2 regions of the Tumidithrix elongata BACA0141 genome follow, and region 2 is predicted to be linked to the other one. Evidence: riboswitches for the same ligand, from Rfam matches in the RefSeq annotation. Region 2 holds a riboswitch; the other holds the start of a gene.
The links. Region 2 has a riboswitch for cobalamin ahead of cobG (precorrin-3B synthase). Riboswitches for the same ligand answer to the same signal wherever they lie in the genome.
Positions count from the first base shown of each region.

Region 1 (5,491 bases), on a different contig from region 2:
GCAGATGGCTTTGTGGATCCCGCCACAGGTAAAGTCCGCACTGTGCCCTTAGAAATTCGCGTTGTGAATAAAAAAGATCCAGTCTACGAGCATACCTTTGATGAACTCGGACTGGTTGGCACGTTACCCGTACTACCGTTTTCTGCCTATGGTACTGTGGCAATGGCTCACCCTGGGAGCGATCCCAATGGTGGTTCCTCACAATTCTTTCTGTATTTGTTTGAGTCCGATCTCACCCCTGCGGGTTTAAATTTGATCGACGGCAACTACACGGCTTTTGGATATGTCACCACAGGTGAAGAAGTTTTGCGTAAACTAAAGCTAGGAGACAAAATTCTTTCTGCTCGCGTCATTAGCGGGTTAGAAAACCTCGTTACTAGCAAGTAATTTATAACCCCATGGGTGAATCCCAAACTTTCAGTCTGCCTAGTCCCAGTAGTGCCATACGTTTGGCAGGGACTAGGGGCGAAAACCTTAAATTAATTGCCCTTGAGACAGGCACGAAATTGGTTCTGCGCGGTCAAGATTTACTGATCGAGGGCACTGAACCAGAGATTTCTCTCTGTTTGCAGATTATTCGCGCCCTCAAGCAACTCTGGTCGCAAGATCGAGCGATCGCTTCGGTCGATATTTTGGCAGCCAAACAAGCTGTGGAAGAACAACGGGCGGAATCATGGAGCGATCGCCCAGCGATTACCAAGAACCATCGAGGTGGACAGATTCAGCCACGTACGCTCAAGCAGCAGCAATACGTGCGGGACATGGAAAACCACGATCTGATCTTTGGGATTGGACCGGCGGGAACTGGTAAAACCTTTCTGGCGGCGGTGGCAGCCGTCAAGGCATTGCAAAATCAGGAGTTTGAGCGTCTGATCTTAACTCGCCCTGCCGTAGAGGCAGGCGAAAAGCTAGGCTTTTTACCCGGCGATCTGCAACAAAAAGTAGATCCTTACTTGCGCCCTCTCTATGACGCTTTATACGAGTTAATGGATCCAGAAAAAATCCCCAGCTTGATCGAGCGTGGCGTGATTGAAGTTGCCCCACTTGCCTATATGCGAGGTCGCACGTTAAACAATGCCTTCATCATCGTGGATGAGGCCCAAAACACCACGATCTCCCAAATGAAAATGGTGCTGACGCGGCTGGGATTTAACTCTCGCATGGTGGTAACAGGGGATGTCACCCAAATTGACTTACCCCATCACCAAAAATCTGGGCTAAAAATGGCGCAAAAAATCTTGGAAGGGGTTGAAGGCATTGCTTTTAGTCACTTTACCAAGTCTGATGTCGTGCGCCATCCGCTCGTACAAAAAATTGTCGCTGCCTATGAGCTAGCCGAACATTAGCTTGCAAATTATTTCCGAGCCTTGTTTGTGAGAAAAAGTATTTAGCTGTCACAGTTGCCATAATTAAGAATTGCGTAGGCAGGATTGGGTACTTTCAAACGGTGATATCTTTATTAAGCTATAAAGTCGGTTCTGTCGGAATTTGACCGTCAGAGTTAACGGGGAAAGCTTGGTGTAAGTCCAACACTGTCCCGCAACTGTAATGAGGTCGCAAAAATCTCTGAGTCAGGATGCCCGCCGATGATCTTGCTCATTTCTATATCTGCGAGGCACAGAAAATGAATAAATTTAAGAATTCTCGGCTTCTTCCTTTTAATAAAGTTGTCTATAAGGCAGTCGGTTTATCTGCATTGTTTAGTGTTTTATTGCTGTCAGCCACACCAGCTTTTGCACACCATGCCATGGGTGGAAAAATGGCATCTAACTTCTTTGAAGGTTTTATGTCTGGTATAGCGCACCCCTTGATTGGACCCGACCATTTTGCATTTATTGTGGCAGTTGGTTTGCTTGCTGCGATCAAGCGGCAGGGACTGATGATTCCAATTTCGTTTGTATTATCTGCGATGCTTGGCACAGGGGCACATCTAGCCAGTATAAATCTCCCAGGAGTTGAGCTATTTGTTTCTGGCTCGATCTTGTTATTCGGTATTTTGCTGGTTGAGAAGGATAGATTTAATACTTTTGTCGTTGCAGGGCTTTCAGCGCTTGCAGGCATATTTCATGGTTATGCCTATGGTGAATCCATTTTTGGCGCAGAAACTACCCCTCTAATTGCCTATCTGATTGGATTTACAGTTGTGCAACTGGTGGTGTCACTCCTTGCATTTTGGATTGGTAGGGCAACCATCCTCAGGCAAAAAGCAGAGCAGCAATCTTCCATACAGTTGCGTTCTGCGGGTCTAGTGATTTCTGGTATTGGGCTAGCTTTCTTTGCTTCCCAAGTTGTTGCCGTTCTATTTCCAATTCCCAAAATCTAATCAATTCATCTAACTGCCTAAAATGCAGTTAGATCCCCAGTAACCTTGAAAATGTCAGAGAGTCTGGAAAGACAGTTGTAGTAACAATTCATGAATTGTTACTACAACTGTCTTTCTTAGTTTGAGATGAATCTATTGCTTTAGGTGATGCCCTGCAAGGCCTGTAAAGCCTGTCGGGTACGCTTTACCCACTCCGTATTATTGTCAGCTTCGTAGAGCCTCAATGCCTCTTGATAAGAGCGAATTGCGCTACTAATATCGCCTTGCATCGTGTATAAAGCCCCTAAACCAAAATGAGCCCTAGCGTAACTGGGGTTAAGAGAAATTGCCTTATTGTATGCGTCTAGCGATTCTCGCATTTTGCCTTGATCGGCAAGGGCTAAACCAAGACTCGTGTAATCAACCCATAATTCCTCTTTGCCATAGACGATCGCACGGGTAAAAGCCTCAACAGCGCCAGCACTGTCTCCTTGGGTGCGGAGTAGATTCCCTAGATTACTGTAGGCAACGTTATTTCTGGGATCGGACTCGATCGCTTTCCGAAACGCGGCGATCGCATCCACTGGTTTATTTTGGTCGGATAAGGCACGCCCGAGATTATTGTAGGCAGCGGCATATCTAGGGCTGAGATTAATCGCCTGCTCGTAGGCAGCGATCGCCCCACTTAGATCGCCTTGACGGCGCAAGGCTAAACCCAACCCATTATAGTTGGCTGCAACTTTAGGATTTAACTCAATACTGCGACGAAACATCTCAACCGCTTCAGGCGCTTTTTCTTTTTTTAGCAAGGCAGTGCCTAGCGCCGCGTACACATCAGCATTTTTATTGTCTTGCTCGATCGCCCGCCTGTAGGAAAGAATGGCTTGATCGGTGTCGCCTTTAGCATCGTAGGCAATCCCAATGTTGTAAAAAACGTTAGGGAAGCGATTGTTAATTGCGATCGCGCGTCTATATGCCTCTATAGCGCCATCATAGTCTTTGTCTTCATACAGGGCTATACCCAAGGAAAAATGAGCCGTCGCATACTGGGGCGCAAGTGTAATTGCCTGTCGAAATGCGGTAATTGCGCCCTTGCGATCGCCTTGGCGGCGCAAAACAGATCCCAGACCATTATGGGCAAGGGCATACTGCGGATCTAAACTTACCGCTTTCTGGAAGGCAGCGACAGCACCATCAAGATTATTGCGTTGTTCTTCAGCCAGACCGAGATTGTAGTAGGTCGAGGCTAAACTGGCATCTAGTTTGCTGAGACGAATGAATGCGTTGTAGGCATTAATCGCCCCCACCATATCGCCCCGTTTGTATAGGGCAATGCCGAGACCGTAGTAGGCGGGTGTATAGTTTTTATCGAGTTCGATCGCGCGTCGATGGGAAGCGATCGCCCCGTCAATGTCCCCTTGTTGCCGCAGCGTAACCCCTAAGCCATAATGGGCAGGGACAAAATTAGGATTGAGAGAGATTGCTTGTCGGTAAAGTGCGACTGCCTCAGTCAGTTTGTTTTGCTCTCTTAAGACATTTGCCTGTTCTACCAGTTTGATCGCCGCATTTGGATTTTGCTCGGGTTGTGTTTCCGTTGGCGTGGCAGTTTGAGCGATCGGCTCGGCAAATAGAGGGGCAGCTTGCGATCGGGCACCCACGGGCAGATAACTAACCAGTGAAATAAATCCAACCGTAGAAATCTTAGTAATCGCTTGCTTGATCATAAAATTTTTTGGATGTCCTTTTTGCTAGGATTACCGACACACCCATCCTAAACTATTCCCAGAAAACTTTTTCTCATCAATTCAGCTTAATTTTTGCCGCTAAATTTGGCTCAAAATGCTGCTGACCTCAGCGTGACAGAGGATATTTTAAGCCCTATGCCCAAGCCCATTTACGTTTTACGGGCTGTCTTTCCTCAATCGGCTTAACAGGTACAGCAATCTCTGAAAGCGGTAAAGATCTTACGGCTCGGGTAAAAACATTAATCTGATGCACGATCGCACGATCGATATCCAAGGCAGTCAGCCAACCACTTTTAGGATGATAAGCACCTGTGTCGATATCTAGCCAACCTATGCCTAGCGCGAGTTGCCCTGGATCGACTTCAGGAAAAATAAAGGTAATGGTATGCCCAGTGATGATCGTCTTGTTGGGGAAGTAAGGTTCCGTACTACGGTGAAATCGTTCCCTAATCCAACAAAACTCTTCTTCTCCTTGCTCTTCGATCGCCAAGTAAGGATTTAGACCCGCATGAACCAACCAAACATCGCCTAGATCGAGATACAAAGGCAGGTTTGACATCCAATCCAAATGCTCATCGAGCATACCTGCTTCGCCATAGCTTTCTAGGGTTCGCATGCCACCATTAACTAACCATCCATTCCAGACAGTTGAAGTATCGGGTGCAGCAAATGCTTCAATGCACATTTGCTCGTGATTTCCTTTTAGACAGAAATGACCCTGTTTCATCACCCAAGCCACCACAGCAGAGCTTTGGGTACCGCGATCGATCAAATCTCCCAAAAAGAATAGCTGATCTGTAGGCTTTAGGTTGATTTGCTTAACCAACATCATTAGCCCGTCATATTGACCGTGAACATCTCCAATGACAAATCGGCTCAATGTATTTTATCCCCGGATCTAAAATGAAATTGCGATTTTGACTAGCATATCTCACACAATAAGTTGTATAAGGGTCGGGTCTCTAACAAATTTTAACTTTATTTATGCTTTTTAAACCTCAATCCAGACAAAGTAAAGATGTCAACGCTTAATAATTTTGTTTTATCTATCATGTAAGAAAGTTTATTCAGTCAAAATCAAGGATAAAAGCCAGTTTTTTAGCGGTAAATAAGCTTTTAAAATTTACTTACAAGGATCGGATATCGACAATGACTGACGAATGCCAGACCAATGAATTTTTTTGGTGGCATCAGACTCATCAGGATACCGAGTGTTAACAATTGTATCTGCAATGCGATCGAGCGAACGAGATGTATAGGCACCCGAATTGTTTGGATCGTCATAGTCAAACAATCTCCAATTACTACCACAAGACAAAGAAGTTCTCATTTCTCGATCGACTGTTTCACGAATGGATTTCCATTCTCGAATATATCTATCATCACTAGGTTGAAGTTTGCGATGATTTAATTGTTCGTTAAAACTGTAGAAAATTCGATCTGT
Region 1 covers NZ_JAZBJZ010000141.1:6,410-11,900, forward strand. Annotated here, with positions in the region: gene V2H45_RS22710 (peptidylprolyl isomerase) at 1-387, shown strand, start outside; gene V2H45_RS22715 (PhoH family protein) at 399-1,346, shown strand; cobalamin riboswitch at 1,457-1,602, shown strand; gene V2H45_RS22720 (HupE/UreJ family protein) at 1,577-2,323, shown strand; gene V2H45_RS22725 (tetratricopeptide repeat protein) at 2,464-4,026, opposite strand; gene V2H45_RS22730 (metallophosphoesterase family protein) at 4,181-4,927, opposite strand; partial or broken gene V2H45_RS22735 (hypothetical protein) at 5,171-5,491, opposite strand, start outside.
Region 1: it holds a riboswitch for cobalamin, as region 2 does, so the genes downstream of both, V2H45_RS22720 (HupE/UreJ family protein) here and cobG (precorrin-3B synthase) in region 2, are expected to answer to the same signal.

Region 2 (5,491 bases):
CGATCTCGATTCCATTTGGTTCTTAATGCGCGCGATCGATCCACCTGCCGCCAACGTTAAAGTTCCTCATGGCAAGCTGCACTTGAAACGAGGCCCATTTACCCTCGAAAGCGAACGCAGTCTGCTGATCGAATATCAGATCGATGCGATCGTCAGCAAAAATAGTGGTGGCGATGCCACCTGTGCCAAGATCGTTGCTGCTAGAGAATTAGGAATTCCCGTTGTTATCATTCAACGCCCACCGATCCCATCCGTCGAGCAGGTTGATAGTGTAGACACAGCGATCGCATGGCTAATGGAACAACTTGTCCAATGAATCTCCTGCGCACAAGCAAGGAGACTTTCAGATTCTCTTCCCTTATTTAGGGGGATCTGGGGGGATCGTATCGCCTTGGCGTATAAACCCAAACCTTTCCATCCTTACGTGAAATGGTGCGGGTCTGACTCGAACCAATAATAATCAGGGTTCGCATATCGGCATCTTCGGGCTTAAAATTGCCGAGCGTGCAGACTTGAACCGCTTGCTTAGGTCTACCAAGATTACGAGCCAATACCACAGGCGTTTCAGGCGATCGCCGCTGCAATAAAATCTCTTTTGCTTTGCCTAACTGCCAAGTCCGCTGTTTTGAAACGGGATTGTAAAAAGCGATCGCAAAATCTGCCTCAGCCACTGCGGCAATTCTTTGCTCGATTACCGACCAAGGCTTGAGCAGATCGGAGAGGGAAATTGCACAAAAGTCATGCCCAAGGGGTGCACCCACCTGAGCTGCCGCCGCCTGCATCGCAGAGATGCCAGGTTCGACACGAATATCAATCGGTTCCCATTCGGGTTTGGCTTCCTGTTCCAACACCTCAAATACCGCTGCTGCCATCGCAAAAATTCCAGGGTCGCCAGAGGAAACCACAGCGACGGATTTTCCTGTGGCGGCGAGGTCAAGCGCAAATCTGGCTCGATCTAGTTCTTCGCGGTTATCTGAGTCGTGACGTTGTTGCCCAGCATGTAAGGAACCTGCTAAATCGAGATAGAACTTATAGCCGACCCAATCCGTTGCCGATCGCAGGACGGCTTTCACTTCAGGCGACATCCATTCTGGCTTGCCTGGTCCCGTACCGACAATCGTGAGTTTACCTCGCGATGCCGTTGCACCGTTTGTAGGATGATAGACTAAACAATTAGGCGTGGGCGGAACAATTTCTTCCGTGACACGAATGAGCAATTCACCATCGTCGGTAATCGGTAGCTTGCTTTGGCGCAACCAAGGGGCTTCTCCCTCTAAGCGCAGGGTTGCACCAGCGAGTAGATCGGCAATAAACTTCTTGGCATCCTCTGGATTTGCCAGCCTATATCCCTGTGGAGGATTCAGCAATGTCGTGCGAAATCGGATATCTCCCGTTGTCGTAATTGCGGGTTCAATCCCCAGCGCGTCAGCAATTTGACGCGCTAGATCGTTCACGCCATGCAAACCGCCCAGTAAAGGCACAACAGCACTGCCATCTTCGGCAACGGCTAAGACGGGTGGCTCAGAACGCTTATCGGTCAAAAGCGGTGCGAGGGTACGAATCAGAATGCCTGCGGCACAGATACCCACAATTGGTGTTCCTTTAGCAAACAGTTCCCGTAGCGTTTCGCCGAAATCGCTGAAGCTGATATCCACACCCTCTGTTCGCCCCACCAAGCCATAGAGAATGGAATTGGGTAGAGCAGCCATGAATTGCCTTGCTGTGGGAACGCTATTTTGCCCAAGCACCACGACTGCAAGCGTTGGAAAGACAGGATCTGAAGGCTTCATGACACTGACTTTTGTTGACTGGGGATCACAACTAGCGACCAATAGGGAACTTCGGCGGGATCGACTTCCGCGATCGCTACAATTCTTTGATTTGGCATCGTCGCCCGTTCGATATACAGTGCCCTTGAGAATAATCCCAACTCTACGAGGACATCCCGCACTTTACTGAAGTGACGACCTAGTTTGATGATCACTGCACAGTCAGCAACCGCAAGGCGATCGCGTAAAACTTCGGCTGAGAGCGTCGCAGGCATAATGCTCAATACATCATCGCGATAGGTCAAAGGAACTCCCAATGCCGATGCACTCGCCATTGTAGAAGAAATTCCTGGAACGACTTCTGTTTTAAACTGCCCTGACAAGCGATTAAATAGATACATAAAGGAGCCATATAGAAATGGTTCTCCTTCACACAGGACTGCCACATCTTGACCGTTACTGAGATAACCTGCCAATTTTTCGGCAGCTAGATCGTAGTAGGGTTGAGAAGAGCGAACTGGACTAAAGGGCAGGGGCAAGGGAATTTCGATTTGATCGGCACGCAGACAGTCGGCGACGATCGCTCTCGCTAACACCTTACCATTTTCCATGGTGGGATAGGCAATCACGGGTACTGATTGTAAAATTCGATAGGCTTTGAGTGTGATCAGCTCTGGATCGCCCGGACCAATCCCCAAGCCATAGAGGCGACCTGTTTGAGGAGTGCGATCGTGCTCTCCATCAGCAGCATTTATCTCAGGATTTATCTCTGGATCTATCTCGGAGTCGATCATTATGAATTCTCACTTGTTAATGCATTTACAATTTCCTTGCCGACTTCTCTGGAATCGTCACGATCGCTCAATCCCAAATTAAAGAGTTCCTGCAACTGGGGAATAGAATAACCATCTACAAACTGTCTGAAGGATGGACTAAACGGCGTTTGGGGCGACAGATTTACATCCGGCGATCGCTGCTGTTGATACACCTGCAACATCCGTTCCACAACCACAGGAATTTCCTCGACGGGCACTGCTCGCAATAGCGGTCGTCCAAAGGATGAATTCAGGAATTTATCTCTTGCTCCCACATAAATGTCATAGGCTTCGAGCGATCGCTCCTCCTTGACAATCTCAGTTCCCACCAAGGCAATGTCACTGTGCCGATACTGAGCGCAGGACTTAGTACAACCACTAAAATGAATCTCGATCGGTCGATCTAGGCTCACTTGAGACTCTAAAGTTTTCACGAGTTCTAGAGCATGGTCTTGGGTATGGGTCGCGGCTGACGCACAGCCCCCTCGTCCCGTACAGGAAACCATGGCACTATCTAAGCGCGTAGCTGACCAGTGCAGCCCCAAGTCAGCAATCTCTGTTTGTAGAGCCAGTAGGCGATCGCTGGGAATATTTGCGATCAGAATATTTTGCCAAGGGGTTAACCGCAATTCCCCACCACCATAGGTTTGCGCTAGCACTGCTAAGCGACGTAACTGGGAAGATGTGACGCGCCCAAGGGGCAAGGCAATTCCCAAATAAAACAGGTTTGGCTGAGATTGGGCGTGACTACCAAGATGCGCGAAGGGTTTGTCAAAGGATTCGTCAGCGATCGCCTCTGGGGAAGCTTCACTCCTTGTTAGAGGAAAAGATAGAAGTTGTTGCACCCGTTCCAAATAATGCTCTACGCCCCAATCGGATAAAAGATGGCGCAGACGGGGCTTACGATTGCTGGGATAGGCTTCACGTTTCAGATCGATATAGTCCAGATACACTTGAGCGAGGGCGGCTAACAGAGACACCGTTCGCTCTGGCGGGATCGCAACGTTTGTCATGCCTGTGCGATCGGCTTCTACATTCAAATGTAGCCGAAACAAAATCCCTGAAGCATCGCCCAATTCCTGATTATTTATTTGCTCGGCTTTTTGCTCGGCGACGAAGGTAATATCATTGCGAAGATGTCGGACTGAAACGGATTCCCCGCCATCAAAGCAAACACTAAACTTAGGGGATAGGTTGACTAGTTCGAGGTGGGTTTGCAAATAGTCATCCCAAGCCTTTACCAAAGGACGAACATCAAGCAGACTCTGGGGATCGATCCCTGCCGTAGGACTTATCATCATATTGCGAATCGGATCGATGCCGATCTCGCGAGGCGCTAAACCCAAGGTTTGTAAGTGGCGAAAGCTTTCTGGGGCGATCGCTGTCTGAACCCCTCGAATTTGGAGATTGGCGCGATTGGTCACTTGGACATAACCATCCCCATAGCGCTCGGTCAGGTCGGCGATCGCTTCACACTGCGGCTGGTCGAGAATTCCTCCCACAACCCGCATACGCATCAAAACGCCATCTTTGGCAACGGAACCATAAAATAAGCCTGGGCAGATTGGTAATTTCGCGTTTATATCAATCTGCAATTCGGGTATTTGTTTAGAATGTGACAACGAACTATCTCCTCCCTGTGCGACGCAGGGAACTAAGATTCAAACATTAAGCATCAAACACTTAGAGGATCGGCATTCTGGCTTTTACAGTTGCGGCACAGCGTCGGAATCACACCAAACTTTCCCGTCCCCCAGTCTTTGAAACCTATCACAAGCTGACTACCAAAAGCCTGCGATCGGCACTTTTCTTAACGAAATCTTGGGTCATATTGTAATTTTTCAGCCTTCACAGCAAGAAAACCAGAAATTCATCGGGTAGTTAGATGAACTTAATTTTTTGAGCGGCATATAAGCACATGCGTAAAAGCACCAAGCCTTCTTTAAAGTGGGCAATATTAGATTGTCCATAGGTGCGAGGCTGATACCTTACAGGCACTTCCACAATATGTAGACCTAGCTTTGCCGCCCCAAACAGCAAATCAAAGTCCCCAAATGGATCGAAGTCCCCAAAATAGCTGCGATTGGCGACGATGCGTTCGTAGTCAGAGCGCCATAACACCTTTGTTCCACATAGGGTGTCTTTGAGCGATTGTCCAAGTAAATATGAGAATGCCCTAGCAAAGAATTTATTCGCCAACGTATTCAACCAAGGCATCGCCTTTCCAGATCGAGGGTAAACTAGTCGAGAACCATTAATAAATTCGCCTCTACCCAGTGCGATAACTTGAACAAATTGAGGTAAGTCTTCGGGCTGAACAGTTAAGTCGGCATCGAGAATCATCAGAATGTCGCCCGTTGCCTCGGCAAATCCCAATCTCACAGCATCGGCTTTCCCCTTGCCTTTTTGCTGCATGATTTTAAAGGAGAACTGTCCGGAACCATTCTCTTCTTCCACTCTTTGCGTTTCAACAACAACTCGTTGAATCTCTTCCCAAGTATTATCTTGCGAGTGACCTTCCACAAAAATAATTTCTGTATGTTTGCCCAATGCAGGCATGCGATCTACAGCAGCTTGAATATTTCCTGCTTCATTTCGCGCTGGGATCACCACGGTTACTGAGTAGTTAGCGATCGCCTCGGTAGCGCTGGAAATTGAAGGGCGGGCAATAATATAGTTCGTGAGGTTGAGATTATCAATGATTGGCAGTTGGCAAATATAACGGTTGATAAAGTTCGCAAGCAACGGAATCCACTTTGGGAAAAGGAATCGCTTCCCAATCTTAACCGTACTATAACCAGTAACCATCAGTAAGTTCAGTACATCATGTTGGGAAAGCCAATTTTGTGGAGGTTGCGGACGTCGTTGTCCGATCAGTTCGGCAAAATGTAGAAGACCCTCCCATTG
Region 2 covers NZ_JAZBJZ010000019.1:51,038-56,528, reverse strand. Annotated here, with positions in the region: gene V2H45_RS06965 (cobalt-precorrin-6A reductase) at 1-316, shown strand, start outside; gene cobJ (precorrin-3B C(17)-methyltransferase) at 363-1,790, opposite strand; gene V2H45_RS06955 (precorrin-2 C(20)-methyltransferase) at 1,787-2,563, opposite strand; gene cobG (precorrin-3B synthase) at 2,563-4,206, opposite strand; adenosylcobalamin-variant (AdoCbl-variant) riboswitch at 4,269-4,340, opposite strand; gene V2H45_RS06945 (glycosyltransferase) at 4,466-5,491, opposite strand, start outside.